Regions from separate parts of the Eubacterium sp. AF34-35BH genome, predicted to be linked through region 2. Evidence: riboswitches for the same ligand, from Rfam matches in the RefSeq annotation. Region 2 holds a riboswitch; the other holds the start of a gene.
The links. Region 2 has a riboswitch for cobalamin ahead of DWZ69_RS00045 (DUF4430 domain-containing protein). Riboswitches for the same ligand answer to the same signal wherever they lie in the genome.

Region 1 (16,690 bases), on a different contig from region 2:
GTATATTCCTGAGTCGACACTATTTGTACTTTCACTTGTAAAATAAGCAAATGCCCCTGTGTGGTAAAAGTCCCAATCAGAAAACATTGCCACATCAATTTCCATACCATCTTCTAACAAAATATAGTCTGATGTAGAACCCCATCCTGCTGCCTGTAATGGATAAGAATGATTTACATAATACATAAGGTTTTCATCATGGCCCCAGAATCTTGTCATGTACAGACTTGTGGCAGAACCTGATATGCTCATTGCATCCTGAGTGCTGTCATTAGGAATGAATTTTTCTCCATTAGGCAAATAATATTTTTCCAACATTTTTATAAACAAGTGTAGTAATGTTGGCTGTTCAACAATCTTATCGCTGTTATATCTTCCGCCATCTTCAAATGAATCTGCTTCATATCTGTAATAGTCTTCCAAACCATACTCTGCCAAATCAAAATAGCTTATGGTTACCGGAACATGACAAAGAACTGTTTCATTATCATCATTTCCCGTTACAAATTTTCCATCTTCACTTAAAGTAAAATAAACGGTAACTGTTTTCTTACTGCCTTCCGTTTCAGCCGCTGACACATTACTGTAACCGGAAAAGCATGTTGTAACTACTAATATTAAAATTAACAGCAAAGAATATATTCTTTTTTTCATTACTACCTCCTATTTGTAAAGCTTCCATATTTTGAAACAAACTTCCATCTGAACTTTTGAACCGGCTTTAAACCTGCATACATATTAAACCTTACATTATTAACATAAGCTTTAACTTTGTTCACTTCATTCACATATGTTTCTTTGTTACTGTATCTTGCCTTTTCATATAAATTGACAATTTCTAAATATGTGTTATTGTCTCCTGACTGATACTTAGCTAATGTTTTTTTATACTCACTTATGTTGCCACATTGAACTTTTGCAAATATACGCAATGTGCTAACCATAAATGAAACATAATTAATAACTGTTCTGTTATTGTCCCCATTTTCAAAGCTCTGTCTGATTTTTCTTCTTAGTATATAGAGCCTGATTTCATAAGCTACCACAAAAAGTATTAACAAATTCAATAAGGCAACAATAGAATAAATTAATTTCTCCTCTTTATTATCTTTAACCTTTTTTTCTTCTACTTCATCATCTAAATGCTTATCCTTATTTACGTTTTGAATTGTCTGCTTATCACCACTATTAGAATCATTATTGTTGCCTGAAATACTATCATTTGTTCCCATTAAATCTCTATATTTACTGTTAGTTTCAAATGGAATCCAGCCGATTCCATCCTGATAATACTCTGCCCAGCAATGATAATTAGATTGTTTAATGTTAATTGTTTGATTTGCCTTAACATTTTCTATATCTTTTTTGGTAATTAAATAACCTTTTACATATCTTGATGGAATTCCAAAATACCTAAACATTAAAACTGTAGCTGTTGCAAAATCTTTATTATTACCGGTTTTGTTTTTCTCTAAAAACTCTGTAAGAAAACTTCTATAATCTTTTATTTCTTCTGACTTTTCATCATAAGCTATATTTTTATTAAGAAAATTTACAATTGCAGATTTTGCATCACCATAAGATTTTCTTTCAGTATTGTTTTTCAAGTATGTACTTAATAATTGCTTTTCAGTATTAGTTAATTTTAAATAATTCTCATATACAAATTGATTGTAATACTTTTCCTTTACCATATAATCTGTTTTGGTTTGTAATCTATTTAATTTATCAACCATTTCAGAAAAATTATTAACTATGTTTTCACTTACAATAAATGTATAGTTTTTCTTTCCATAAACACCTTTTGACTCAAGACTTTCATCGCCAATTCTGTTTTTATTTTTTAGTTTTTCATTATCAGTAATATATTCATAAGGCGTGTATATGTATTTAGATGATGCCCCTACAACACTAACTGTCATTTTGTTTTCTGACTTTTCTCCAAGTAACTCCTGTTTTCCATTTGCTAACTGGCTTTGTCCATAGAAGCTGTCTTTATGTAACCAATAAAATAAATTTGAATATTTGTATAAAGTCTTTTTGTCTGTGCTTTCCCAGCCTTTGTCTGTAAAATCACCTGCCACAAATCCTTTTAAATAATAAACCTCAGGCTTAGACATTTTCACTTTTAAGGCTATGTTGTTCTTTCTGTTGTATCTAAAGTTATCTATTTGTTCTGTTAAAATAGAATTTACTTTCTTTATACTGTTTGCCTTACCACCATTCTCATTCCATAAAATATTGGATATGGGATTTATTAACACACCTATTATTAGCACTGTGCCAACTACTATTATTTGTGCTTTCCACCTAATGGTTGCCTTACCAATTGTTTTATTTAAATAAATTGCCATGTTTGCAAATAGAACAATGGTCATCCAAATTGTACTTTTGTTATTTCCAAACACCCCCTGTAAAACCAAAATACTAATTCCAACAATAAATAAAGGTAATAGTCTTTCGCTGCTTATCAACACATGCAGTGTTAAAATTAACAGCAAAATAAGTACAAGAAATATTACATCCATACTTCCATTAGAAGTCAGCTTATATTGTGAAGTTATCACTCCGAATTTTTCTCCAACCATATTTCCAATTTTATTTAGAAATACTTTTCCATTCAGACCAAAGGATGTGATTTTAAAATCTAATAAAGTTATCAAAAATCCACCTGTTCCTATTAAAAGAATAAGTTCCAAAACGTTTCTCAAAATAGCTGTTGATTTACTAGCTTCCGTATTTAATTTTTTTAAATCAACTGTACTTTGATTTCTCATTTTTTCACCTTTCTGTGTTAGTTAGAAACAACAATCACATTTTCATAATATAGTTTTTGTTCCTGTAGCTTCTTTTCAAAATCCACAAAATAATCCTTATTGCTGTCAACATCTAAAACTTTCAAAAGATTTCCTGTTAAGTCTTTTTGCTCTGTTATTTTATAAGTTATCCATTTTCCTTTGCTACACCAGGAAACACTATGAGATATATTTTTTTCAATTAAACTTTTGCTAAGGGAAAACAAGCGTTGTCCTAACTTGTCCCAAGCTTCATAGCTTTCCTGTTCATCTACATTATTAAAAAGTATCATTACCAGGTCTTCTGTCTCTTTTGACATTTTCTTAACCATAGGTGTTTCATATTTACCTGTTAATTTCCAATGAATATTTTTTATGTTATCTCCCTTAACATACTCTCTAATATCGTACATTTCACCGGAAGAAGCACTGTTACTTTCCACAAATTTCCATGAATCTATGGCAGTTGTTCCACTACTTTCTTTTATTTTTATATTTGTTGTCTCTGGCAAAATAAACATTTTACATATATTGCCTAATATTCTTCTGTTTGAAAAAATCCCCCACAAATCAACTATCTCTATATTCTCAACAGCTATGTTTATGCAACCACAATATTCCCTGCTAAGTCCTAATGGGATTTTCTCTGTTTTCTTCATGCCCATAAAAGTGCTAATTGTTACGGCTTTTTCCTCTCCGGTAAACTTATTTTTTATTTTGCAGTTAGCCTTAATTTCACTTAAAGGCAATAAATACTTTAATTTAATTATTAATTTTCCTTTTGTTTCTTTTTCCTTACCGGCAATTCCCGGAAACTTTAAATCTACACTAAGTCTCTTAAGGGCAAATCTGCCATACAATAAGGAAAACACTTCTAATATTATTAGTACCAATGCAATTGTGAGAAATAATGATTTTTCACACAAAATTCCCAACAGCAAAAGAAAAATTAAAAATAATATCCATAAGATTTTTTTTATTTTCATAAGGTTCCTATCTTTTTTTAATGTTGTTTTAAATATTAATTGTCACACTGTTTAGAATTTCTTTTATGACTTCCTTAGAATTTTCATCATCTAACGGACTATTATTAAACACCATTCTGTGGCAACACACATCTTCAAATACATAGTCAACATCTTCCGGCACAACGAAATCTCTGCCTTTCATTAAAGCTCTCGCCTTTGCCATTTTGCAAATTGCCAAAGCTCCTCTTGGGCTTACACCTAGACTTACCAGTTCATATTCTCTTGTTTTTTCCACAAGACTGCTTATATATTCATAAATTTCCTGAGATACGAAAATATTTTCTGCAAGGTTTTGTATGTCAATTAATTGTTCTCTTGTGACTACTGTTTTAACTTTTTCTAACGGATTTTCATGGTGTCTGTCTTTCATAATTTCTATCAGACTCTCTCTACTTGGATAGCCCATGTTAAGTCTTACCATAAATCTGTCCAACTGAGATTTTGGAAGACTTTGTGTACCAATCCAGCCTGTTGGATTCTGAGTTGCAATTACAACAAATGGATTACCTGTTTCTCTTGTGACTCCGTCCACTGTGATTTTTCTTTCTTCCATTACTTCCAACAATGCCGATTGAGTTTTACTTGAGGTTCTGTTAATTTCATCTGCCAACAAAAGATTTGTCATTGCACACCCTTCCATATACTCAAAACTTCCGCTTTCTTTGTTATAAACTGTAAAACCTGTTATATCTGAAGGCACGCTATCCGGTGTAAACTGCATTCTTTTATAATCAAGTCCTAAAACCTTACTAAAAGTTAAAGCTAAAGTTGTCTTTCCCACTCCCGGCACATCTTCCAATAAAACGTGCCCTTTGGAAATTATTGCCATTAAAACTTTTTCCACAATTTGATTCTTTCCTTTAATTACTTTTTCAGCTTCAGTAATTATGTCTTTTAACTTTTCATTTATTTCCTGATTTGTTTTTTCAATCATACTTATGTCCTTTCATTAATTACACCCAATCTTATTCTTTTATTTGAGATATTTTCACCTGTTGTGCTTCATTACTTTTCAAATAGGTTTTATATATTTTTTCATCTTATTACTTCAAGACACTTTTCCTTTAATTCTGAATAAAGCTCTACTTTAATATGTAATATCGTACTTGTCTTTTATTCCATAGGATGTGCCTGACTGATTATATCCACCAATATCTTTGCCATAAGCCAACGTATATCTAATGAGAATATTGTCCCCATCCTTTGGCTTATATTCTGACATGCCATACTCCTTAAATTCACCATTTACGCAATATGTCCAACCTGAACCCTGACAAAAATCAAACTCTGACAGACTATCCATATCGTATACATATTTTCCGGTTGCAGGATCTATATTAAACTGTAAACCGTCTTCTTGAATTTCTTTCTTTAGTTTATCGTCAATTTTCCAACCTTTTAATATCCCTGGTCTGCCAATTGACTCCAAATAAAATCCTGTGCCTGTTGTCCCTGTGTTAGTAAATGTAAAGCCACTTCCATCCATTGCTCTTTCAAACACATCTGCTGCACTGTCACCATAATAAATGTCAACTTTCTTAGGTTTAAGTAAAACGCCTAAATGTATAACCTTTGCATCTATGCTGACCGTTGCAGTTCCTATTACTGTTCCCTGATCTATGTATGTACATTTAACTTTATAAGTAAATACTTTATATCTTCCCTGATTGTCGGTTAGCTTAATTTCCAAATTATTAATTCCATTTTGTAAATTAAGTAAATAACCAACATATTTTGCAGACCAGCGATATTGAATCTTTTTGCCATTTAACTTAACTTCTATTCCATCATAGTAAATCCTGTTATCTTTATAGTCCTTGGCGCCAATGTACAACGTAAAAGTTTCTCCATTAATATCCATTCCATCTTTTATATTTATGTACTCAAGAATTGGTTCTGTATCTTTTGTAGCCAATGGCACATATTTAACCGTGTATGTTTTATTTATTGAAACACCACCTGTGTCCACTGCTTTCAGTCGTATGGTGTTGTTTCCAATTTTTAACTTCGTACTGTAAGCATTTTGGCTACCTTCAATAATATCTCCATTGACAATTACTGAAAGTTTCGCCTTACTACTTCCATTTCTAACAAGTGCAAAAAAGCTTATTTTATCTGCATTAACTGTCTGATTTTCCAAATCTGTTTCGATTCCGAAACCTTCCTGATACTTTAAAACAATTTTAAAAGTTTTTGTTATTTCATATTTGCCATACTTTCCTTTGGCAATAATTTCATTTTCCCCTTCTTTTAATACAACAGAATATTTACCATTTTCTCCAGTTATATTTTTGCCATTTAAACTAAGAAACATTTCTCCATTATTGTTTCCCATTTTTGCCAGTGCAAAAAATTTAAAAATCGGTGATGATACTGTTTGATTTTTCAAATCCGTAGATATAAAAAGATTTTCTGTGTCTACGTTTACTGTATATTTTTTCTGTGCATTTATTTCCTGACCATCTTCAGTTCTGTATGTAATGCTAATTCTTATTTCATTTGCGCCCTCTTTTAGCACAACTCTGCCATCAAAATTAGTTACAACCATTTCATTTACATAAACCAGTTGTTGCTCAACTGTAAGACTATCTATTAAATGCTTTATCTTAAATGAATATTCATAAGTTGATATTGTTTCTCCATCCTTAATGGTTGTGGAAAAATATTCTTTCTTAACTTTTTTATTTTTTACGTGGGATACATATTTTCCGCCGTCTTTTCCCGGCCCGGTATTAGAAGGGTTGCTTCCTCTTGATTTTTTGGAAGTGTTATTTAGATTTGTGTTCTTATTACCTATATTTTTTGTATTCTGATTGCCTTTATTATTATTGTCGTTTCTATTATTCTCTACATCGTTACTTCTGTTATCAGTATTGTTACTACTATCGTTATCTGACTTATCACTTTTATTGGCAGTATTGTAATCGCTGTTGATATCTGACTTATTACTTTTATTATTTGTGTCTTCCTGATTTTGTGAATTATCTATATCATATAGATTCAGATTACTGTTTTCATAAACTTTGGACGTATCTGCCAGTTTATCTTTCATTGGATTGTCCGGCACATCCCCCCGATTATTAATTACATTAAATGTAGTAACAATAACAGCAATAACCGTAATTATAACGACTATATTATTTATTAAATTTTTGTATTTTTTCTTATCCATAGTCGCTCCTGATTACTTTTATCATAACAATTAGCTAAGTTGTAAATTCTCTTACATAGATTAAATCTCTGCTTATCAAAAACTATATTTTTGAAATAATTTACTATAAAAAGGCAACAAAAAAACACATCCTCCTCACCCGGAAAATATATTTAAACCACATATATGGCAGGTCTCCTGACTCAGCTTCATCCTTAAAAGCGCCTTCCCAGTTTCCCAGTGACATAATTGCTTTCTCGTCTGCATTACAGTAGTGGTGACTGCTTCGGGTTCTAACCGAATTCCCTTTTAATCGACACAAACGTTTTATTTACCTTAGAACCTGTTAGATTCTGTAAGTAAATAAAACCTTTTGCCCAACCATATACTGATATTCAATTAAATTGTTTTTATAATAGCATTATTTATCCTATATTTCAATGGACATAACTTACACAAAAATGTATATTTATACAATCATAAGCACCATCTTAAACAAAAATGCTATTATCCAGGCAATTACACATTGTAAAACCACAAATCCTATTGCCCATTTTCCGCCTAATTCTCTTTTTACAGAAGTAACAGCGGCTACACATGGTGTATAAAGTAAAGTAAATACTAAAAATACTATTGCACTTTTCACATTAAACATCGATGTTATGGCTCCACCACCTAACAATACTTTTAGTGTACTTACAACACTTTCCTTTGCTGTAAATCCTGTGATTAATGCTGTTGATGCTCTCCAATCTCCAAATCCTAATGGTGCAAATATTGGAGCTATCACTCCACCTATCATTGCAAGCATGCTATCTCCTGCATCTTTTACTAAGTTAAAATGTATGTCGAATGTCTGTAGGAACCATATTATCATTGAAGCTAAAAATATAATTGTAAATGCTCTTGTTATAAAGTCCTTCGCCTTATCCCACATTAATCTTAAAACACTTTTGGCACCAGGTAATCTATAGTTTGGAAGTTCCATTACAAATGGTACCGGTTCTCCCTTGAATTTAGTTTTATCTAAAATAACAGCATATAAAATTGCCACAATTATTCCTGTAAAATATAAGCCTACCATTACCAAAGCTGCATTGTGACTGAAAAACGCAGCTGCGAAAAATGCATAAATAGGAATCTTTGCTGAACAACTCATAAATGGTGTAAGTAAAATAGTCATTTTTCTGTCTCGCTCTGATGGCAATGTTCTTGTTGCCATAATTGCAGGAACTGAACAACCAAATCCAATTATCATTGGTACAAAGCTGCGTCCTGACAAACCTAATTTTCTAAAAGGTTTATCCATTACGAAAGCTATTCTTGCCATATAACCACTATCCTCAAGTAATGACAAAAAGAAAAACAATACAACTATTATTGGAAGGAAACTAAGTACACTTCCCACACCAACAAAAATTCCGTCAATTACTAATGATTGCAATACTTCGTTAACATGTGCCCCATTCATTGCATTTTCACATAAGTTGCTTAAATAGGTTATTCCCATATTCATAAGGTTTTGAAGCCATGCTCCTACCACACTAAATGTTAACCAGAAGATCATTGCCATAATAACAATGAATGATGGAATTGCTGTGTATTTTCCTGTTAAAACCTTATCAATTTTTTTGCTTCGTATTCTTTCCTTACTTTCCCTTGGTCTGACAACTGTCTGTTTACATATTTTGTCAATAAATGAAAAACGCATCTTTGCCAAAGCGGCATGTCTGTCCATGCCACTTTCTTTTTCCATTTGGATAATAATATGCTCTATCATTTCTTTTTCGTTTTGATCTAAATGAAGTCGGTCAATTACTTCCTGATCACCTTCTATAATCTTACTTGCTGCAAAACGTATTGGGACTTCATTTTTATGGGCGTGGTCATCAATCAAATGCATAATTGAATGAATGCCTCTATGTACTGCACCACCATCTTCTCCCTCAGAATCACAAAAATCCATTCTTCCCGGACGTTCTCTGTAAATTGCCACATGCATTGCATGCTCAATTAACTCATCCACACCTTCATTTTTTGCCGCTGAAATTGGCACAACAGGTATTCCTAAAGAAGCCTCTAACTTATTTACATCTATTGCTCCTCCATTGGCAGTAACCTCATCCATCATGTTAAGTGCAAGAACCATAGGAATATTAAGTTCTATTAATTGCATTGTCAAATAGAGATTTCGTTCAATATTGGTAGCATCCACAATGTTAATAATTCCTCGTGGTCTGTCATCTAGAAAATATTGGCGGGACACTACCTCTTCACTTGTATAAGGTGACATTGAATATATGCCCGGCAAGTCCACAACCATTGTATTTTCCTGGCCTCTAATTGGGCCATCTTTTCTGTCTACAGTAACTCCGGGAAAGTTTCCAACATGCTGATTTGCTCCTGTTAGTTGGTTAAACAATGTTGTTTTACCACAATTCTGATTTCCTGCAAGACCAAATGTAATTAACTGACCTTTAGTTATTTTTTCTCCTCTTTGTTTAACATGATAAATTCCCGGCTCCCCAATATGAGGATGCGTTGTTTTGTTATATGTTGCATTACTCTCTTTTTGATATTGTTGCTCTATGACCTTTTCATCTACAAGTTCTATATCAATACATGCAGCATCATCCTTCCTAAGAGTCAATTCATATCCCCATATTCTATACTCTATAGGATCTCCCATTGGAGCTGTTTTCATATATTCAATCCCTGTTCCTTCAATAAGTCCCATGTCCAAAAAATGCCTTCGAAGTTGTCCTTCTCCACCAACATGTATAATTTGACCATGTTCCCCTTTTTTTAACTCAGATAATTTCATAATTTTCTCTTTTCTTTCCGTAAAATAAAATTACAGTGCCTATTTTATTTCCTCTGCTATTATGCTGATAAAACTTAAACACACACTATAATAAGTATAAAACATATTTTTTGTTTTACAAATACATATACAATAATTCATTATATTTTTCCAAAATAATATATAATTAACTTATCAATATGGACTTTGCTTTTCCAAAATTACTTAATCGCTGTAAATTTTTTGTTAATTATATTTTAAGTTATATAGTATTATTGTGCAAATACCTATAATTAATAACTTTCCATGGGTAGAAAGCATAAAAAACTACACCACAAAAATAACACCTTTCATAAAATTTCAGGAAACAATAGGCAAATAAGAAAGTCTACGGCTTTAGTGTTTCTAAAACCATAGACTCTTTGTTAATAAACTAAATTTCCATATTAAGTAGTTTATTCATTATTTTTTGCCTTCTTTTTATCAGTTTTCTTTTTTGTAGTCTTCTTTCTGCTATGAGATGTCTTTTTTACTGTTTTCTTAGGTTTTACAACTTTAACCTTTTTAGAAAATGTTCCCTTTGCTATTTTTGTTTTTCTGGCTTTCAAAACAATTTTTTTAAGTTCCTTATTTTTTGCAAACATCGTTTTTGTTAATTTTGCTACGTTCTTGCCAATTGTAATTTTCTTTACATTTGTTAAATTAGCAAATGCTTTATTTTCAATGGCAGTTACCTTGAAAGTTTTATTGCTAATCTTAACATTTCCGGGAACTTTAACACTCTTTACTTTTTTATTCTTTACGCCTACAAATGTTACTGTATTTTTCTTGCCTGTATATGTTACCTTGTAAATGTTGCCCTTAACATTGTACAGACTACCTTTCTTTACAACATTCTTAGATTTGTCTACAACATTAACTATGCATGTTGAAACGTCGCCATCTTTTACCATAACAACTGCAGTTTTTCCTTCTGCAACAGCATGTATAACTCCACCTACTCCAACTTCTGCAATAGACTCATCAATTCCGATAAATGATGGAAATTCACTATAAATTGCATTGTCAGGTGTACTTGTAATGTTTAGTTGTCTGTATTCACCAACATTCATTGTAATTTCATTGTCATCTAATAAATAACTTTCATAGTCAAAGTCACGTGTTTCCTGCTGGTTGCATACATGAACTTTACATGTTGCCTTAACTCCGTTATCTGTGCTTACAGTAACTACTGCGTCACCTGGTGCTACTACATTTAGCATACCATCATCTACAGTTACAACATTTTCATCACTTGATGACCATTTTAAATTAGAGAATGTTGTGTCAAAAGGTGCAACTGTCGCAATTAAAGTAGCTACACCTATATCTGTTGAAATATTCACTTTTGTTTTATTTAAGTAAATTTTCTTTGCTTTTACAACTTCGTTTTCAGGTATATATTTTGCTGTTAATGTAATTGACTTTGGAACAGCATCATATGTATCAAAATCACCTTCATAGTCATAACCTTTTTTCTTAATATCTTCTAATTCAGCCTTTGTCTCATCATCTAAATCGTCCGTACTCAAGTCTGGATGGAGTATTATGTATTCATCATAAGTAAGATGATATTTTGTTGTCCAGCCTGCAAACTCATAGCCTTTTTTCTTAGGGACTGTTGGTACATTGCTTAATTTTTTGCCAATGTATTCTTTACCAGTGTAAATTGTTTTACCGTTTGCTACATATTTTACTGTACAAGGTGTAGGTGACAAAGTCTTAATATTGTTATCAACCCAATTAAGTCTTTCCTTTATCCAGCTTCTTAATCTTTCAACTTCCTGGTCATAAGTTAAATTAACAGCAGAATCACCCTCGTTGTAATTAATAGGTGATATACCCCATTTTTCAAAATTGTATAAAGCTGACTGTTTAACTTTCTCCTTATATTTATCAAGCTGTCCACCGTCTTTTATAAGTTCTTCAACAGCAGCCTTTAACTCTGGCCAGCTATCTACAACTTTTTTAGAAAAGCTTTCATCTTCAAATAATCTTTCCAACCACATATTGCTGTTTTCTGTCCAGCCTGTAGTTGAAAATTCACCATATTCTGTTGAGCCCCATGCCACATAATCAAAATCCCAAAGTGGTCCCCAGAATAATTTGCCGTTTCTTGGTTTGTATAAATATGTACTTGTTGAAACATATCCATCGCCATTCATGGAAAATTCCTGAACTAAATAATAATAAACTGTTGATGCCACGTCCATCAAATCTGAATATGAAACACCCTTTTCATTTTTGAAATTCTTTCCGTAGATAGCATCTTCAACACTTTGGACATAATTTTTTATGTAATTGTATTGTGTTTCATTGTAGTAATCTTCAAAGGAAGGGCTTTCAATTAAGAAAGTGTTGCTCTTCTTTGTTTTAAAAGATTTTTTTTCTTCATTACCATAAGGTTCAAGTGATAATAAATAACCACCTGTTATAAATGGTTCCTGTGTTTCATGCATTGCATCTTCATTTGCTTCTAAATCATCAATGTTTACTCTAGTTTTCCCAACTCTTACATGTTCACACAAGAAATAGCTTCCATAATATTCACCATTCATTACCACGTCAACGGGTTCACTTTTTGGTGTAAATGGCATATTCAATTGACTGCCAAGCCAATATGTAATCTTATTTCTTAACAAACTATTGTCATAATAGTTTGCAAGTAAAACCCAATGTTTATTCTTGCCCATACCAAGTAAATCAGCTTTTTTGTCTAACTTAATCTTGTAAGGTTTCTTGTCCACACCCCACGTGGAATTTCCTCTACCTCTAATATATTCTAACTGATAAGTTCCGCCCTTTGCTTTTTTACCTGTATATTCACATGTGTAATTATCAGGAACTGTCATTGTCATGTTGCCATAACATTCTGCACTGTGGTCAGATGAACCATTCATTTCAGCAATTGTTCCCTCTGATTCATCAATGTTAAAGTAAATTGTTGGAACTGTGCTTTCAACAAATTCAATAGAACTAATATGAAATTTAACATTATCTGCAGAAGCATCTAATACTTTAAGTTGAACTGTATGCTCACCTATTAAGTTCAAACTTGAAATATCTATTGAAATATTCTTTGGGTTTCTCCAATCATTTTTCTTCTTCTGTCTGTTAAGAACTGTTTTGGCAATTGGCTCACTTGCACCATCAACATAAATTCCTAACGTTACTGTTGTTCCTTTTTCTGACATAGCATCCAGACTAATTCTGTCAATTTTTGAACCATTGAAATTAAGTGTCTTATCAAGAACAATCTGATTTTCTAATAAGTTTTCTTTTGTACCACTGAAAATAACTGATTTTGATTTTTCATCTTTTGTCATTTTAATTGTATTATTATCATTTTTAAGTTTTCCCTGATCTAACAGCACTGACATATACTGTCTGAAGTAATCACCCTCAATTTTTAGTTCATCCTTTTTGTCTGTGGCTGTTACATTGCCATTAACGTCTGCTTTTGTGGTTACATTGCTAAACACTGTAGCAGGTGCGACCATACAAACAGACATCAATATTGCCACCGCTTTTACTACTTTTTCCCTTCTCATATTTTTATTCCTTTCAGTCTTATTTGGCTGATTGCTTCCTTTATTTACAATCAACCATCTACTTATCAAATCACACCATACTGTGAGCCTTTAAATTTTGATGCAATTGTGATGCACTATCATAATAGCACCCCACTCTTTATTGTCAATATCTGTAACGTTTTTATTTTAAATGTTATTGTATATTTTTATTTTCTCTGTTCTTTCGTTGTTTGTGCTTTTCACTTTTTTGCCTATTTTATCTGGAAACAGCTTTCTTCCTTAACTTTCATATCCGTCACTTCCGCCTCATCCACTCTAATAAAATAATCCCCCTGCTTTATTCTAAAAATATACATTTCAACATCACGATAATCTCCCTGTACTTCCATTTCCACGTTGCCATCGTATAAATTTCGGACATAACCTGTTAAGTTCATCTTATTTGCCTCTGTATAACAAAAATATCTAAAACCTACTCCCTGTACTCTGCCCTTAAAAATAATATGTTTTCTAACTAATTTTATTTCCATTTTTATCTTCCTTTCATATTCTAAACTGCAAAATCATCAAAATAGCATACTTATTTTTCTTTTTCATTTTAACATTCTTCCCTATTTGTGTTAAGATACTCTTGATTACAGTGTATCAAAGTCATTCCACATCTGTGCTTGTACTATGATGGGGATATGACTTTGAGACACGACTTTAGAAAGGATTGTGTTATGAAAACAGGACTTGTACTAGAAGGTGGTGCCATGCGTGGCATGTTCACTGCCGGCGTTTTAGACGCCATGATGAATAACAATATTACAGTAGACGGAACAATTGGTGTTTCAGCCGGAGCAACTTTTGGTTGCAATTTCAAATCCAAACAAATTGGTCGTACTATAAGATACAATATGAAATATTCTAAGGATCCACGCTATGTTGGAATTCGTTCTTTAATTAAAACAGGAGATTTATATGGAGCCGATTTTTGTTACAGAGAAATCCCCGAAAAGCTGGATGTTTTTGATACCAAAACCTATCAGGAAAATCCAATGGCTTTTTATGTTGTTGCAACAGATGTAAATACAGGAAAACCGGTATATCACCTTTGCCCTACAGGAGAAGCTGATGATATTGAATGGTATAGAGCTTCAGCATCAATGCCCTTAGTTTCACGTATTGTAAAAATTAATGGTCTTGAACTTTTAGATGGTGGTATTTCAGATTCCATACCAATAAAGAAATTTAAAGAAATGGGCTACGAAAAAAACATATTGATACTAACCCAGCATGACGGCTATCGCAAAACCAAAAGCAGTATTCTTCCATTATTAAAAATGAAAATGGGTAAAAAATATCCCAACCTTATTCACGATATGGAAATCAGACACAATGAATATAATAAAACATTGGACTATATTAAAGAACTTGAAAAAGAAGGTTCTGTTTATGTTATCAGACCTAAAAATCCAATTACAATTAAACGAACTGAACGTGATCCCAACAAGCTTAGACTTCTTTATAATGTAGGCTACAAAGAAGGGCTTGAACATATTGAAGCAATGAAAAAATTTCTAAATCAATAAAATATATTTTAAAATTTCTTTTCGCACCAAGGTGCTTCCCTGGTGGAACGCTTTTTATCTAATAGAAATTCCAGTGGAATTTCTTATTACACAAAAATCACAGGTAATTTCACTTTTGTGAAATCCCTGTGATTTTTTTATATGGCTTACATTATTTATGTATAACTATTTTATCTTCTGCCATACATCCCACTGACCTGACTTTTCAGGATTTTCTCCCTTTGTCCACCATTTTGCTCTATATACGTGTCCGTTATATGAAACATAATCGTCTCCTAAATATATAGTTGATGCATCCCAAGTTGGATACTGACTAGGTTTCTGTGTTGTTGTTTCAGGTGCCTTTGTTGTAGGCTGCTCTGTTGTTGTCTCAGGTGCTTTAGTTGTAGGTTCTTCTGTTGTTGTTTCAGGTTTCTTTGTTTCTTCCTGATTATTTCTTAATGATGCAAGGAATGCTCCATTTTCTTTTGCAAAAGAGTTATTGTTCTGACTTGAATCCCAGTTAATTGACCATGTCATAATTCCTCTTAAGCCCGGATACTTATTATTAAGTTCTGTAAATGCACTTTGAAGATCCTTATTTGCAATCTGTCCACTACCTGCCGCACTTACTGATGATGGAACACCAATGACAACCTGATCTGGTCTAAGTGGAGCAAAGTATGTTGAAGCATCTGTTGAATTTGTATAATATGCACCTACATGGAATCCCTTTAAGAGCATTTCACACATTGCAACTGTGCTTTCCTTTGTACCCATGCTATAAGAAGTTCCATCAAGTCCTGTAATAGGTGCTGAATTATATAACTGTACATGTACATATGATGTTTCGTTTCTTAATGCATTAATCATAGGTAAATATACCCCTGCTCTGCTATCACAGTATTGATTAATTCCACCATAGAATGAGTAACCTAACTGTACATAAAATGTTTCAGGTGCCCATGATAAAATGAAATCATCACCATAGCTACTACAAATAGTTCTAATTGCTTTAATCATATTTACAATCTTTGGAGATGTAGGATTGTTAATGTCCCTATCATTTCCACTTTCAAACTGTACTGAAGACTGTTCTAAATCAATATCAATTCCATCAAATCCATATTCATCTACAATAGATTTAATGTCACTTACAAACTGATTTACCGCACTCTGTGATGTTAATGAGAAGTAGCCTTCATAACCACCAATTGATAATACAATCTTCTTGCCCTGTGCCTGAAGTTCCTTAACATCTTTCTTGAAATCTGCTTTTGTATAATCAGCTGTTAAACCTGAAATATTGAACTGCATTTTTCCGTCTGTGCTACCTGCACTTACAGGTTCTGCAAATGAGATTTTAATTACATCCCAGTTTTTATCAACATCTCTTAGTTTAATAAATGGATTTCCACCGTTATTCCATGTATGATAATAACCAATTAATAATTTTGATGAAAGTCCTGTTGATGGTTTTACATCTGTACCTGTTGACTGTTCCGGTTTAGTTGTAGTTTCTTCCTTCTTTGTTGTTGTCTGCTCAGGTTTCTTTGTTGTAACTTCTGCCTTTGTTGTAGGTTCTACTACAGGTTCTGTTACCTTTGCTGTAGTTGTTGGTTCCACAACAGGCTCTGTAGTTACCTGTGTTGTTGTATTTTCAAGACCTGTTACTACTACTTCAAGTTTCTGACCTGCTGTTTCTTTTCCGTTATAAACAGCCGTAACCTTAATTATATGATTTCCGTTAGTTGCAAATGTATAATTAAGCTGAGTTGCAGTATTGTA
Region 2 (16,690 bases):
GCATCGATGGCAGCAGTTTTTAGTGGAGGTAACCCTGGAAAGGCAGTTGAACTGGCAACATCAGAAGATTTTAAGGATTTGAAAAATCATGTTGTTGGGGCATTGTTGTCGCTGGAAAAAGGTGGCATGGATATAATATCAAATAATGTAAAGGAAGCAGCATCTTTTAAGAAGCAGATTGATGAATATTTCAGTCTAATTAGAATATGGTTCAGAGATGTTTTATTATATAAGGCTTCAAAAAGTGATGATAAACTGGTATTTCAGGATGACTATAAGTTAATAGAAGAAATGTCAGAAAAAATAGATTATTATGGTATAAATATTATTTTACAACAGTTAGATAAGGCTCAGAGTAGAATAAAATCAAATGTTAATTTTGATGTAACAATGGAAGTCTTATTTTTAGCAATAAAAGAAAGGATGAATGATGGTAAAGGTAATAGGAGTTAGATTTAGACAGGCGGGAAAAATTTATAATTTTGATCCGCTGGATTTTAAAATAGAAGTTGGCAATCATGTAATTGTTGAGACAGCAAGAGGTATTGAATACGGAAAAGTTGTACAGAGTGTGCAGGAAAAAAACGAAGAAGACGTTATTATGCCTCTTAAACCTGTCATAAGAGTGGCAACTGAGGAAGATGACAAGATTGCCAAGCAAAATAAAGATAAGGAAAAGAAGGCCTTCTTTATTTGTAAAGAGAAGATTAAAAAACATGGTCTTGAAATGAAATTAATAGATACAGAATATACTTTTGATAATAATAAAGTATTGTTTTATTTTACTGCTGATGGACGAATTGACTTTAGAGAATTGGTTAAGGATTTAGCATCAGTGTTCAAAACAAGAATTGAACTTAGACAGGTTGGTGTAAGAGATGAGACAAAAATGCTTGGTGGTATTGGAATTTGTGGAAGACCACTTTGCTGTAGCACATATTTGTCAGAATTTATTCCGGTGTCAATAAAAATGGCGAAGGAACAGAATTTATCTCTTAATCCTACCAAAATATCAGGAATATGTGGAAGACTGATGTGTTGCCTAAAAAATGAGCAGGAAGCATACGAGTATTTGAATTCTAACTTACCAAATGTAGGTGAAACAGTTAAAACTTTTGATGGTTTAAAAGGAGAAGTTAAGAGTGTTAATGTTTTACGTCAGAAAGTTAAAATTGTTATTGAGCAAAATGACGAAAGAGAAGAACGTGAATATTCTGTTAATGAATTGAAATTTAAGCCAAAGAAAAAGAAATTTGAGTTAGCTTCTGATGAGTTAAAAGAATTAAAAGGTTTAGAAGATATGGAAGCTTCAAAGTTAGATTAGAAAAATCAAAAGGATAATTATGAATTTAGAAAAAGAAAATAATCTGTTTTTAAAAGAAGGGGAAAGGATAGATGACCTGGAGAGAAACGGATATAAAATAATTCAGGACAGAAAGCGCTTTTGTTTTGGCATGGATGCAGTTCTTTTGTCAGGCTTTGCCCAGGTTAAAGAAAACGAAAAAGTTTTGGATATGGGAACAGGCACAGGAATTATCCCAATATTGCTTGAGGCAAAAACTGTGGGTGAAGATTTTTATGCTTTGGAAATCCAGCAGGACAGTGCTGATATGGCAAAGAGAAGTGTAATTCTTAATCATTTAGAAGAAAAAGTACACATTGTTCAGGGTGACATAAAAGAGGCGTCGGTTATATTTAAGCCGGCTTCTTTTGATGTAGTAACATGCAATCCGCCTTATATGACAGAAAATCATGGGATTGAGAATTTTGAAGAGCCTAAGGCAATTGCAAGACATGAAATTAAATGTACTCTTGATGATGTTATAAGAGAGGCTGCCAAGGTTTTAAAACCCGGTGGAAGATTTTATATGGTTCACAGACCAAGACGTTTGGTAGAAATTATGAATCTTATGAGTGTGTACAAAATCGAACCTAAACGACTTAGAATGGTACATCCTTTTAAGGATAAAGACGCAAACATGCTTTTAATTGAAGGACATAGAGGACGCAAGTCCATGATGAAAGTGGAAGCACCACTAATTGTCTACAAAGAACAGGGTGTGTATACAGACGAAATTTTAGAAATATATGGAAAAAGGTAAATTATGGCAGGAAAGTTATTTTTATGTGCGACACCAATAGGAAATCTGGAAGATATTACTTATAGAGTAGTTAGAACACTAAAAGAGGTTGATTTAATTGGTGCAGAGGATACAAGAAACAGTATAAAATTGTTAAATCATTTTGATATAAAAACGCCAATGACAAGTTATCATGAATTTAATAAATATGATAAAGCAAAGGTGTTGGTTCAGGATATGTTACAGGGAAAAAACATTGCATTAATAACTGATGCAGGAACTCCGGGAATATCTGATCCTGGGGAAGAACTTGTAAGACAGTGCTATGAAGCAGGAATAGAAGTAACTTCTCTTCCAGGAGCTGCAGCATGCATAACAGCACTTACCATGTCAGGTCAGAAAACAAGACGTTTTGTTTTTGAGGCATTTTTGCCAAAGGATAAAAAAGAAAAGCAACAGGTACTTGAAAGTTTAAAAAATGAAGTGCGAACTACTATTATTTACGAAGCACCTCATCGTTTAGTTAAAACTTTAAAGGAACTGGAAAAAACAATAGGCAACAGACCGCTGACTATTTGTAGAGAGTTGACAAAGAAATACGAGGAAGCTTTTCAGACAACTATCAGTGAGGCAATTGAATATTATGACAGCAAGGAGCCAAAAGGAGAGTATGTTTTAGTAATTGCAGGAAAGCCAATGGAAGAAATTCAGGCTGAAAAAAGAGAACAGTGGGAATTAATGACTATTGAGGAACACGTTCAATTCTATATGAATCAGGATATGGACAAAAAGACTGCAATGAAAATGGTTGCAAAGGACAGGGGCGTTTCAAAAAGAGACATTTATAATGAGCTTATTAAATAATAAAAATTTATTAAGCGACGAAAGTTTGTGGAGAAGATGGATCTGACTGATTTATATTCCCATTAAAAAGTGCGTAAATTTTAAACTTTTAAAACAGATTAACAAACCTCTATGGGGGCTTTATTTAAGTGCACCTTTTTTCTGAAGACAAAAGAAAAAAGGCGCACTATTATTTTGGGGAAAACAATAAAATATGGTCAAAAAAGGTACTGTGCCCTAACGATTATAAATGGTTAGAGCGACAGCCCCTTTTTTTGGGGGGGGTGTGCGACCTGTTGTCGCTATATGAATTGATTTCTAATTAACAAAGATAATTTTTTAATGATTTTGTGATTTCATCACAATTGTCGTTAGCATGAATGTTAAGTTGTAAAGGTTTTGACAAATCAAAGGCGAATATCCCCATAATTGATTTTGCATCAACATAATTGCGTCCTGATACCAAGTCAAAATCATTTTCATACTTAACAATATCATTAACGAAAGACTTAACTTTCTCGATTGAGTTCAAGTTAACTGTAACTGTTTTCATTGCAAATACCTCCTTTAAAAACTGTCACTACTTGAATGGCACAGTTTCATCCCTCATTCGACATACAATACTAATGCCTAAAACAAATTAAGTCAAGAAAAAGAAAAGGGCAAAAATAACCAAAGTTTATACATTAATATATGAAAAAAATATCGTATTTTTATAGAAAAATCGGAAAGGTTTCCAATAATCTGTAAAAAAATTAGACAAAGTAATTTAATCGTTTTTATAAAATAGCAAAATGTACTATATTTTAGGCAAAAATCACTGTTGAAAAAAAATTCGTTCATATAAGAACAAAATCCTTAATATTATGTGTAAATAGGCAAAAAGAGCGGAAAATGTTAAATTATATTTGGACTTTTATGATTATAGTTGGTGTGGTTTATGGTGTGATAACAGGTAATATTGATAAGGTTGGCAACGGAGCAGTAATGTGGGCTGAGGAAGCTGTGAAAATATCAATAACAATGTTGGGGATAATGAGCATGTGGATGGGCTTTATGAATATAGCTGAGAAATCAGGCTTAGTCAAAAAATGTGAAAAAGCAATTAATCCACTTATAAATTGGTTGTTTCCCAATTTGCCATGTAACCATAGTGCAAGACCACACATAATTACAAATATAATTGCAAATGTTTTAGGTTTGGGCTGGGCGGCAACACCGGCTGGCTTAAAAGCTATGGAAGAATTAGCAAAAAATCCAATACCACAAAAGGGAAAAATAATAGAAAGTCATATTTCCACCAACGAGATGTGTACATTTTTAGTATTAAATATCTCATCATTACAATTAATTCCTGTTAGTATGATAGCATACAGAAGCCAGTATAATTCTCACAACCCAGGAGCTATTGTTGCACCAGCAATTATTGCAACCACAATAAGTACCCTGGCAGGAGTGAGTTTTTGCAAAATTATGTGCAGGAGAGTAAGAAAATAAAATAAATAATATTAGTGTTTGACACTGTAAAGCCATTAGTATAGAATGAGTGTGTCAATAAAATAAAAATAGTTATGGTCTGGATATATTTTAATTAATTACAATTAAAAAAAATTACATAAATTTAATGGTTGTATGTGAATATTAAAATTATTTAGTTTAAGGGAAGTCCGGTGAGAATCCGGCACAGTCTTTCTCTACTGTATAAGGGACGAAATAAGCATTATGTCACGGATGATTTCTGGAAGGCGCTTAGAATAGGATGAACTTGAGTCAGGATACGTCAACATAACCAGCTGGAAATCGTAAGCAAGGCGAGTAGGAGTATATATGGCCCATAAGGGTTTTTTTGTCTTGCTTTTTAAGCAGGACTTTTTCTAATTTTAGAGAAATTTTATACTTGATTTCTGAATAAATTTATATTGACAAAAGGAGGATAAAATGAACAAAGTAACAAAGAAGATTTTAACTTTGTTAATGGCAGTAACATTAGTTGTTGGTATGTTTACTACAACATATGCCAATGAAACAAAGAAAATTAACGTAACATTTGCTATTGAAAGATTTACAATTGGACAGGGCTTTTTAGTTGAACCGGTTACAGTTCAGGTAAACGAAGGGGCAGCAGCTAAGGATGTTTTAGAAGAAGTTGCCAAGGAAAAGAATTTAACAATTAATTTATCATCTTATGGATATTACATTGATTCAATCAGTTATGCAGATACAGGCGTTATTAATATTCCTGAAAGTATTCAGAAGATGCCAAGTATTGATGTTGACTATGGTTATGGAAATCAGCATTATGATGCTCCAACAAATACAAGTACAAATGCGTTATTTACAGATGACCAGAAGTTAGGTTCAGGTTCATATAGTAGTTTAGCAGGTTGGATGTATACAGTTAATAATGTTGCACCTGATGTGGCAATGGATTCACAGCCTGTAAAAGATGGAGATGTTATCAGACTTCAGTTTAGCGTTTATGCAGGTGGAGCTGATTTAGGTTTTGTAAGTTACTATGAAAATATCGAAAGTGCGAAACTTCCAAATAAAGATGCACTTACTAAATTAGTAGCTAATACACCAGACAACCCTCAGGTAGTAGCAAAGGCAGAAGCTATTAAGGTTCTTGCAAATTATGATGCAACTCAGGAAGATGTAGATGCTGCATACACAAACTTAGAAAAAGTGCAGGTAACTACAGCAGAACCTACAACAACACAAAAGACAACTTTAAAAAAAGCAAGTATTAAGTCTTTAAAGAATGTTAAGGGTAAAAAGGTTAAAATTAAAATTAATAAGGTAACAGGTGCAAAAGGTTATCAGATTAAATATGCAACAAATAAAAAATTCAAAAACTGTAAATACAAAAACACAAAGAAAACAACATATACACTTACTAAGCTAAAGAAAAAATCAAAATGCTATGTAAAGGTTAGAGCTTACAAGAAGTCAGGAAACCAGAAAGTATATGGTAAATGGAGTAGTCCAAAATCAGTTAAGATAAAAAAATAGCAGGAAGATTGTCGCAGTAGATTTTTTATAAATTTGCTGCGATAATTTTTAATGTAATAATAAATTCTTTCAGAATTTCTTATTACATTAAAACGTTTCACTAGGAATGCACCCTGGCGCGAAAGGAAAAATGTTGCGCGGCAACACGCACTCGGTGCGAAGAATGCCGCAAGTAACATTCTTTTATAATAGAAATCTCAACAAAGATAAAGGTGTAGAAGATGAGAGAAAAAGTTTTAAGTACAATAAAAAAATTAATATTTATGTTTTTAATAATGTTGTGTGTTGTATCACAATCTACTTCTACACAATGTAAAACAGTATTAAATAAGAAACAAACGGAAAGCTATTTACAGAAAATTTCCAAATATGAAATGTCTACAATTCAAAATCCCCAGTACGGAAGTATAGGTGGCGAATGGTTGATGATTGGATTGGCACGTTTTGAAAAAGTTCCGTCATCTTATGTAGAAATTTATTTAAACAATTTAAAAGAATATGTGAAAAAGTGCGATGGAGTTTTATCAACAAGAAAATACACAGAGTATTCGAGAGTTGTTTTAGCTTTAACTTCATTAGGTATTGATCCTGAAAATTTTGAAGGCTATGACTTATTAAAATCTTTGGCAGAATTTGATAATGTAAACAAGCTTGGAATCAATGGACCAACTTATGCATTAATAGCTTTAGACAGTGGAGATTATGCAATTCCTGAACCGGCAAAAAGTTATGATGGAAAAGTTACAACAAGAGAAAAATTGGTTGGTTTACTTGTAAATGCACAAAACGACGATGGCGGTTGGTCATATATGGGTGGCAAGTCAGATGTTGATGTGACAGCCATGGCAATGCAGGCGTTGGCAAATTATAAGAAACAAAGTAAGGTGGAAAAAGCATTAGAAAAAGGAATTGAATACCTGTCCAAAAAGCAGAATAAAACAGGGGCTTATTCCACATCTAATAGTGAAAACTGTGAAAGTACAGCACAGGTTTTAACAGCAATGTCAATGCTTAATATTAGCGTAAAAGACAGTAGATTTATAAAAAATAGAAATACAGTATTAGACGGTTTGTTGCAATTTTATTCAAATGGTGCCTTTAAGCACACTAAGGATACTTTTGTAAATCAAATGGCAACAGAACAGGGCATGTATGGACTTGTTGCGTACTACAGGAATTTAGCTGACGACAGTAATCTGTATGATATGGGTGATGCCAAAAAGAATAATAATTATGGCACAGATAAGAAAACTAATAAAAAATCTTATGAAAAAAAGGGCAGTAAAACATCAGAAAATAAAAAGAAAAATAGCCTAGGTAATACTACAGACAATAGCACAGGTAGCAAGTCAAATAATAATAGTGTAAGTTCCGGAAATAGCAAAAAATCAAATGCATCAGTGAATTCAAATAAGAATATTTCAGGCACAAATAGTGATACGAAAAACAAGTCAAAAAATAGTAAAAGCAAAAAAAGTAACAACAATAAAGATAACAATAACAAAATTAGTAATATAGAAGATTCAGGAAATACAGCAGAATCCGTAAATGTATCAGAGAATGAAGCCCACAAAGCTATAAATCAGAAACAGAAAGAAAAATCCGTAAAAAATTGTATAATACTAATTTTAATAATTGCTGCATTAGCGACAGCTACAGGTATAGGAATTTTTGTAAGAAAGAAAAAGAAAACTACTAAGCTAACAATGGTTGCATTAGTTTTGTTAGTTACAGTAACAATGTCAGGTTGTGGTAAAAGTAATGCACCACAAAAGGAAGCCGGAAACTGCACCATTTTGGTAGAGTGTTCAACAATTTATGACAACTTAAAAGATTTAGACAAAGGGTTGAAAAATCATATACCAAAAGACGGCATTATATTAAAAAGTCAGAAAGTAAAATTTTATGAAAAAGATACTGTTTACGATGTTCTTAAAAGACAGCTTGATAAAAACAGCATTCTTATGGAGGCATCTTTTACGGGAAAAAGTGCGTATGTAGAGGGCATTGATAATATTTATGAGTTCTCCTGCGGGAAGAAATCAGGTTGGATGTACAGTGTAAATGACAAATATCCACAGGTAAGTTGTAGTGAGTACACTGTAAAAGATGGCGATGTAATAAAGTGGCGATACACATGTGATTTAGGCGAGGATGTAAAATAGTGACAGATGAATTTTCAAGATACCACCCAGTTGTAAATTTAATATTTTATTTACTTGTATTAGGAACAACAATGTTTCAAATGAGTGTAGGGTTAGTTTTTATTTCTCTTTTTTCGGCAGTAGTCTATTATTTTATGCTGAAAAAAACAGAGGGATTAAAGTATTGCGCAGTAGTTGTAGGTATAATTATTGTCTCTGCAATTATAAACCCATTGTTTTCTCATAAAGGTGGAACGTTGTTGTTTTATCTGTTTACGGGAAATCCTGTAACTTTGGAATCTATTATTTACGGATTAATATCTGCAATTATAATAGGGGCAATGTTGTTGTGGTTTTCAACTTTTAATCAGGTAATGGGCGTGGAAAGAATCTTAGGTGCAATAGGAAAAGTGCTACCAAACGTGTCTCTTTTAATAACCATGATAATGAGATTTATACCCCAGTATACAAGGCACCAACGTAAAGTTTCAATGGTAAATAAAGTCAATAAAAGAAATTATGACGAGAAAATAAATCTTTTAAATAGAGAAAAAACTGAAAAAGAAAATGTTATAGAAGCACGCAAAAGACAAAAAAAGAAAAGTGGTATAGAAGCACATATAGGACAAAAAAAGAAAAATTATATAGAGGCATGCAAAAAACAAAAAAAGAAAAATGGTATAGATAAGATAATTGATAGCATAAAAGAAGGCAGCAGAACTTTCTCAATAACCACCACCTGGGCGTTGGAAAATTCAATTTACACAGCGGACTCCATGAAAGCAAGGGGGTTTGGAACAGGAAGAAGAACAAATTACAGCAATTATAAATTTCAAAAAAGAGATTATTTGCTAATGGGCTGGCTGGTAATTTTATGGTTGGTTGTTGTTTTTTCATTAGAGAGAGAAAAAGTTTACACTTACTATTATCCTTTTATACAAGTAAAGAATAATATGGTTGTGTATTTGATGTACGGTTTGTTGTGCTTGACACCTGTATTAATTAACGTAAAGGAGGAAATAAGATGGCTCATATTGAAATCAAGAATTTAAGTTTTAAATACAAGACCTCAGAAAAAAATAGTTTGTCAGATGTTTCCTTTACAATTAATAAGGGGGATTTTGTTGTATTATGTGGAAAATCAGGTTGTGGAAAAACAACATTGCTTAAATGTTTAAAGCCTAATATTATGCCGGCTGGAAAAACTGAAGGCGAAATATTGTTAGAGAGTAGAAACATAGAAAGTTTAACTGACAGAGAGCAGGCAAAAAAAATAGGTTTTGTAATGCAAAATCCTGAATATCAGATTGTCACAGACAAAGTTTGGCATGAACTGGCATTTGGCTTGGAGAGTATGGGTGAAAAGAACGAAATTATAAGAAGTAAAGTGGCAGAAATTGCTGAATATTTTGACATAACTGATTTGTATAATGAGAATACAGACAACCTTTCAGGGGGTCAGAAGCAGCTTGTAAACCTTGCAGCTGTAATGATAATGAATCCTGAAATTTTGGTGTTGGATGAACCGACATCTCAATTAGATCCAATTGCAGCAGAACGGTTTATGGATATTGTAAGCAAAATTAACGAAGATTTTGGAATTACAGTTATTATTTCAGAACATAGACTGGATTATCTTCTTAAATATGCAAACAAATTAGTTGTTATGGAAGAGGGCAAGTTAGTACAGTGCGGTTGTCCACAGGAGGTTTTAAGGGAAGCGTTGAATATGGAAGTAAGTCCTTTAATGCCAATACCAAGTAGGATTTTTAATGGGCATAACGGCGCAGGTCAAATTCCTATATCCACGAAAGAGGGAAGAAGCTGGCTTATAAATTATATAAGTGACAGTAAAGATGAGTCATTTTTTTCAAAAAGAAATTTTGCTGAAAAAAAATCCAGTGAATATAAATCTTACAAAAAAGATGAAAATTTGAGTGAATGTAAATCTTATAAAAAAGATGAAGATTTAAATGAAAGGAAATCTTTAAATTTGGGATTCCCTACATCATATAACAATGAAAAGAATATGAGTGTAGTTAACGTGAAAGACGTGTGGTTTAGATACGAAAAAATGAGCAGAGATATTATAAAAGGTCTAAATCTGCATATAAATAAAGGAGAAATATTCTCAGTTATTGGTGGTAACGGAACAGGAAAAACAACTACAACAATGTTGCTTAGTGGTATTCTTAAACCTTACAGGGGCAAAATCAAGGTGAGGGGTAAAATAGGATTCTTGCCACAGGACGTGCAAATTCTCTTTGAACAGGAATCTGTAATGGAAGAATTGAAAAAAGTGGACAAGTCATTGATTGAAAAAATGAACTTGCAAAAGCTTCTAAATATGCACCCTTATGATTTAAGTGGTGGGGAGCAGCAGAAGGTTGCCTTGGCTAAAGTCCTTGGAGAAAAGCCGGCTGTTTTGTTATTGGATGAGCCTACAAAGGGAATCGACAATATTTACAAAGAACAACTGGGAATTCTATTAAGGGATTTGGCTGAAAATGGAAAAACAATTATTTTAGTAAGCCACGATTTAGATTTTTGTGGAGAGTATTCAGACAGATGTGGCTTGTTTGCTCAGGGAAGTTTAATTAGTGAGGACACTGCCAGAGAATTTTTTCTGAACAATAGATTTTATACTACTACAATTGCAAAATTAGCAAGGGGGATTATTGATGGTGCATACAAAATGGAGGACATGTTATGATAAGACATTATTACATAGTATCCATACTTATAATTGTGGCGGCAATTGGAATTTTTGTGTGGTCATTTGAAAAAAGAAAACCCAAAACAAGAGAAATAGTAACCCTTGGTGTTCTAACAGGCATGGCGATTGTGGGTAGGGTTATATTTTTTATGACACCACAATTTAAACCATGCGCAGCCATAATAATAATTACAGGAATTATGCTGGGTAAACAATCAGGATTTTTATGTGGCTGTTTAACTGCGTTTATTTCAGACTTCTTTTTCGGTCAGGGACCATGGACCCCTTGGCAGATGATTGCTTTTGGTTTAATAGGTGTACTTTCGGCAATTGTATTTAGTGGAAAAAGACAAAAGCATGCAGAAAAAAGAGTTCTAATTAGTATATATGGTTTTTTTGTAACATTTGTGCTGTACGGACTAATTCTTGATACGGCCACAGTTGTTATGTACACAGACAAGCCAAGGTTGTCTACGTTTCTGGCAACTTACGGTGCAGGTATATTTTTTAACTTTGTACATGGTTTATCCACTTTTGTTTTCCTAATGATTTTGTCTCAGGAAATGTTTAGAAAAATAAAAAGAATAAAAGTTAAATTCGATATGTTTAGTTAGGTAGTATATAAAAATATTTTAAATTGGCAACTTAAATAAAAGTTTAATTTAACATATATGATAAATATGTTATAATGAGCTGTAAAAAATAATAAGAAGAGAGGTATAAATTGTGCTTAAAGCAGAAAATTTATCACTTTATGTAGATGATGAAGGGGAAGAAAAGTGTCTCCTTAATGATATTTCATTTCAGGTTGATGATGGGGAAATGCTTGTTATTACAGGTCCAAACGGAGGTGGAAAGTCCACTTTAGCCAAAACATTAATGGGTATTAACCATTTGAATAGTGGAAAAATTATATTAGACGGTGAGGATATAACAGATTTTGACATTAATCATAGGGCAAATGCAGGAATCGGCTATGCATTTCAGCAACCACCAAGATTTAAAGGTATGACAGTTTTAAGACTTTTAAAACTTGCGTCAGGAGAAAATCTTTCAGATGAAGAATGTTGTAATCTATTGAAAGCCGTTGGCCTTTGTGCAAAGGATTATATTCACAGACAGATAGACGGAACACTTTCAGGTGGAGAGATGAAGAGAATTGAGATTGCATCTGTGCTGGCTAAGGAACACTCACTTTGCATTTTCGATGAACCGGAGGCAGGAATTGATTTGTGGAGTTTCTCAATGCTTATACACAAGTTTGAAGAAATCCATACAGAGAAAAAACAAAGTCTTATTGTAATTTCACATCAGGAAAAAATTATCAATATGGCAGATAAAATTATGATTATTGATAATGGAAAGATTAAAAAAATAGGCACTAAAGATGAGGTTCTACCATATCTTACCGGTGTGCAGGAATGTCATAAATGTGCAGAAGAATTGGAGGGAAGAGCGTAATGGTGAAGCTTAACAATGTAACTGAAGAAGTTTTAAATGTTATTAACGATAATGAATTTAGCCAAAGCGGTGCCTTCAATCTTAGAGAAAATGGCGTATCCATTTGTCATGGAGACAGTGAACATATTAAGATTAGAAAAAAAGAAGACAATCCGGGAATAAACATTTATATTGACGGAAAAACAAACGGTGAATCAGTATATATACCGGTGGTTGTTAGTGTTTCAGGTATGATTGATCTTGTTTATAATGATTTTTACATTGAAGATGGGGCAAACGTAAACATAATTGCCGGCTGTGGAATTCATAATAGTGGTTGCAATGAAAGCAGACATGATGGTGTTCATACTTTTCACGTTGGAAAAAATGCAAATGTACGATACGTGGAGAAACACTATGGCGAAGGTAATGGAACAGGCGCAAGAGTTTTAAATCCTGTTACAAATATCATTGTGGGAGATAATTCTGTTTTTACTTTGGATACAGCGCAGATTGAGGGTGTAGATTCAACTGTTAGAGAGACAAATGTTGAACTTGGAAAAGAAGCCAAGCTATATGTAACTGAGCGTCTTATGACAAGTGGCGAGCAGAAGGCAGAGTCAAATATTGAAGTTCAGCTTAACGGCGAAAACAGTTCGGCACAGATAGTTTCAAGATCCGTTGGAAAAGGAAATTCAGTACAGACATTCCATCCAAATGCCATTGGAAATAACAAATGTCAGGCCCATATACAGTGTGATTCAATTATTATGGACAAGGCTGAGGTTGGTTCAATACCGGAAATTAGAGCAAAAAACATAGATGCGGCAATTATTCATGAAGCTGCAATAGGAAGAATTAATGATGAACAGCTTCTTAAGTTAAGAACATTAGGTTTAACAGAGGAAGAGGCTGAAGCAGTTATTATACAAAACTTTTTAAATTAAAAAATATAGTGTCCAAAGGTCATAACCCAAATTGTGTAAAAACAGGTGGAGTTATGACCTTTTAATGTTGTAGTTTTGATTACAGAGATTGTTATGTGTTACGCACTTTTATAAACCCACAAAAATCTTAAATTTATTAGTTGAATTTACTAAAATAAGGTGTTATTATGATTCAGGTTGTAAAATAAATTTTACATAACTATATTCTAAATACATAGAAAAGAGGTCGTGAAAATGGAAGAATATGGATATCTATGGCAACTTGCTTTAATATTAGCAAGCACTAAACTTTTTGGTTTGGTAACAAAGAGATTCAAAATGCCACAAGTAGTAGGCGCGTTATTAGCAGGACTTATTTTAGGACCGGCAATTTTAGGTAACTTGTTAAATGGTGTTATGGTTGGGGGACACGATTTAGGTGCTTTAACATTATATCAAACACCATTTATTGATCATATGGCAGAAATAGGCGTAATCGTTCTTATGTTCTGTGCAGGTCTTGAAACTGATATTAACGAATTAAAGAAATGCGGTTTAGCATCATTTGTAATAGCAGTTTTAGGCGTAATCGTACCATTAATTGGTGGTGGATTATTTACTTATTGGTTCTTAGAAGCAGGATGGATTGAACCTGCAAAGGCATCATCATTATTTATGCAGGCTGTTTTCGTAGGTGTAATTCTTACTGCAACATCAGTTAGTATTACAGTTGAAACATTGCAGGAAATGGGCAAGTTAAAAACAGCTTCAGGTAATGCAATTTTAGGTGCAGCTATTATTGATGATATTTTAGGTATCATTGCACTTACAATTGTAATCAGTTTAGGTGGAAAAAGTGGAAAAGGTGCAGAAACAACACCACTTGAAATCGTATTGTTAAAAATAGTATTATTCTTTGTATTTGTTGCTGTATTTGGATTTATTATTTACAAATTATACAAGAAATGGTGTGAACATGACGGAAAAGGAATGCACAGACATGCTATCATGGCATTTGTAATCTGTCTTCTTATGTCATTTGCAGCAGAATATTTCTTTGGCGTTGCAGATATTACAGGAGCTTTCTTTGCAGGTGTAATTATCTCAATGACACAGAAGGACCAGTTCATTGCATCAAAATTTGATGTTGTAGCATATATGCTTTTAAGCCCAATATTCTTTGCAAGTATCGGTCTTAAGGTAGATGGTAAGGCAGTTGCAAGCATGGGAATTTTAATTGTTGTATATGCAATTGTGTTAACAATTATTGCCATTATTACAAAAATTATGGGTTGCGGACTTGGTGCAAAAGTATGTGGATACAAGAACTACCAGTGTTTAAGAATTGGTGTTGGTATGGTATCCAGAGGTGAAGTTGCATTAATCGTTGCAAACAAAGGTATTGAGGCAGGACTTATGAGTTCTGAGTTAGTAGCACCGGTAATTATCGTGGTTATTGCTACAACAATTATTACACCTATTGTACTTAAACCTGTATTCTTAAAGACAGGTCAGGATGTTGTAACTGAAAGTAAGTTAGTTGAAAACATTGAAAACAGAGATAAGTACAACAGACCAATAGAAGGTTAAAAAATTTAATAAATACAAGTTATATACCTCTTTATCGGATGCCCGGTAAAGAGGTTTTCCTTTTTTGTTCTCGAATAAAATTTCTATGCATAGATTTATAAAAAAGACAGGGTTTCGTATGGAGATTTTAGTTAAACTATCTTCTTTTATAATTCCGGGAGTAATGCTTTTTATTACAATATACGGAATTAAAAGTAAGAGAAATATATATGATGATTTTGTTTCGGGAGCAGCAGATGGGTTAAAAACAGTGGTAAAAGTTTTGCCAACGTTAATTGGACTTATGGTTGCTGTAGGTGTTTTAAGTGAATCCGGTTTTATGGAATTTTTAGGAAAATGGTTGGGAAAAATAACTAATCCTTTAGGTTTTCCGGGAGAACTTATGCCGGTTACAATTGTAAAAATATTCTCTTCCTCGGCAGCAACGGGTATGGTGCTTGATATTTTTAAAAGATATGGCCCTGATTCATATCTTGGAATAGTAACTTCGTTAATGATGAGTTGTACGGAAACTATATTTTATACAATGTCTGTATATTACATAACTGCAAAAGTAACGAAAACAAGATGGACTTTGCCTGGTGCAATTTTGGCAACAATTGCTGGAACAATTGCCAGTGTAATACTTGCAAATTTAATGTAAATACTATATATTTTGATTAGATATTTGTCAGAAAAATAAAATATATAGGAGGCAAAAATGATTTATACAGTTACATTTAACCCATCTATTGACTACATTGTTTCAGTAGATGATTTAAAGTTAGGCTTGGTAAATAGAACATCGGAAGAGCTTATGTTCCCAGGTGGAAAGGGAATTAATGTATCAATGGTTTTAAGTAATCTTGGATTTGAAAATACAGCTCTTGGATTTTTAGCCGGATTTACAGGTGAAGCTATTGAAAGCATGTTAAAGAGCAATGGAGTAAATGCTGATTTTATACAGGTTGCAGAAGGCATTACAAGAATTAACGTTAAGATTCGTGCTCAGCAGGAAAGCGAAATTAACGGTATGGGACCTGCAATTAAGAAAGAAAACATTGACGAATTATATAAGAAATTAGATCAGTTGCAGGATGGTGATATTTTAGTTTTAGCGGGAAGTATCCCAAGTGTTATGCCGGAAACAATGTACAGTAACATTATGGAATATTTACAGAACAAGGATGTTAAGATTGTTGTTGATGCAACTAAGGATTTATTACTTAACGTTCTTAAATATAAACCATTCTTTGTTAAGCCAAACAATCATGAATTAGGTGAAATTTATGGTGTTGAATTAAAGACAAGAGAAGATGTTGTTCCGTATGCAAAGAAGATGCAGGAAGAAGGCGCAAGAAACGTTCTTGTATCAATGGCTGGCGAAGGTGCTGTATTAGTTGCTGAAGATGGACAGGTTTATAAGAGTCCATGTCCAAAGGGCAAGGTTAAAAATTCTGTAGGTGCAGGAGACTCAATGGTAGCCGGATTTATTGCAGGTTATTTAGAAACAGGCGACTATAAGGAAGCACTTAGAAAAGGTTTATTAACAGGTAGTGCAAGTGCATTTAGTGATAATTTAGCAACTAAGGAAGAAGTTGAAGAATTAGGCAAGACTTTCCAGTTAGACTAAGTATTAAACAGAATTAGAGAGTCTGATTAATAAAATAATTAATTAATAAATAAAATCACTCTGAAGTATAATATTTTAGTTTATGGGTGAAATTTAATTAAACTAAAGCTTGGTAAAATTTAATATATTAATTTATAAAATGAGCAGAAACTCTAATTAGAAGTTGGGTGTGTTGACATTCAACTCTAATTTAGAATTTCTGCTTATTTGCTTATGTAATGTTAATAATAATATTCTAACCACTTCTCAACTACATCAAAGCTTGTAGGTCCAATAGTTAGAAAACTATTATGAAATCTTTTTGTATCGAATTCTGCTCCAAATTT

Region 1: it holds a riboswitch for cobalamin, as region 2 does, so the genes downstream of both, DWZ69_RS03245 (DUF4430 domain-containing protein) here and DWZ69_RS00045 (DUF4430 domain-containing protein) in region 2, are expected to answer to the same signal.

The regions. Positions count from the first base shown of each region.
Region 1 covers NZ_QUDZ01000002.1:272,955-289,644, forward strand. Annotated here, with positions in the region: gene DWZ69_RS03225 (cadherin-like beta sandwich domain-containing protein) at 1-654, opposite strand, end outside; gene DWZ69_RS03230 (transglutaminase-like domain-containing protein) at 657-2,777, opposite strand; gene DWZ69_RS03235 (DUF58 domain-containing protein) at 2,795-3,781, opposite strand; gene DWZ69_RS03240 (MoxR family ATPase) at 3,810-4,757, opposite strand; gene DWZ69_RS03245 (DUF4430 domain-containing protein) at 4,911-6,995, opposite strand; cobalamin riboswitch at 7,145-7,328, opposite strand; gene feoB (ferrous iron transport protein B) at 7,444-9,798, opposite strand; gene DWZ69_RS03255 (CotH kinase family protein) at 10,233-13,367, opposite strand; gene DWZ69_RS03260 (acylphosphatase) at 13,601-13,879, opposite strand; gene DWZ69_RS03265 (patatin family protein) at 14,072-14,923, shown strand; gene DWZ69_RS03270 (glycosyl hydrolase family 18 protein) at 15,089-16,690, opposite strand, start outside.
Region 2 covers NZ_QUDZ01000001.1:3,608-20,297, forward strand. Annotated here, with positions in the region: gene DWZ69_RS00015 (DNA polymerase III subunit delta' C-terminal domain-containing protein) at 1-453, shown strand, start outside; gene DWZ69_RS00020 (stage 0 sporulation family protein) at 431-1,324, shown strand; gene DWZ69_RS00025 (tRNA1(Val) (adenine(37)-N6)-methyltransferase) at 1,344-2,102, shown strand; gene rsmI (16S rRNA (cytidine(1402)-2'-O)-methyltransferase) at 2,106-2,945, shown strand; gene DWZ69_RS00035 (hypothetical protein) at 3,247-3,477, opposite strand; gene DWZ69_RS00040 (nucleoside recognition domain-containing protein) at 3,819-4,421, shown strand; cobalamin riboswitch at 4,544-4,724, shown strand; gene DWZ69_RS00045 (DUF4430 domain-containing protein) at 4,863-5,936, shown strand; gene DWZ69_RS00050 (DUF4430 domain-containing protein) at 6,158-8,101, shown strand; gene DWZ69_RS00055 (energy-coupling factor transporter transmembrane component T) at 8,101-9,132, shown strand; gene DWZ69_RS00060 (ABC transporter ATP-binding protein) at 9,105-10,793, shown strand; gene DWZ69_RS00065 (ECF transporter S component) at 10,790-11,410, shown strand; gene DWZ69_RS00070 (ATP-binding cassette domain-containing protein) at 11,523-12,257, shown strand; gene DWZ69_RS00075 (SufD family Fe-S cluster assembly protein) at 12,257-13,183, shown strand; gene DWZ69_RS00080 (cation:proton antiporter) at 13,418-14,752, shown strand; gene DWZ69_RS00085 (nucleoside recognition domain-containing protein) at 14,871-15,395, shown strand; gene pfkB (1-phosphofructokinase) at 15,453-16,364, shown strand; gene DWZ69_RS00095 (DUF885 domain-containing protein) at 16,586-16,690, opposite strand, start outside.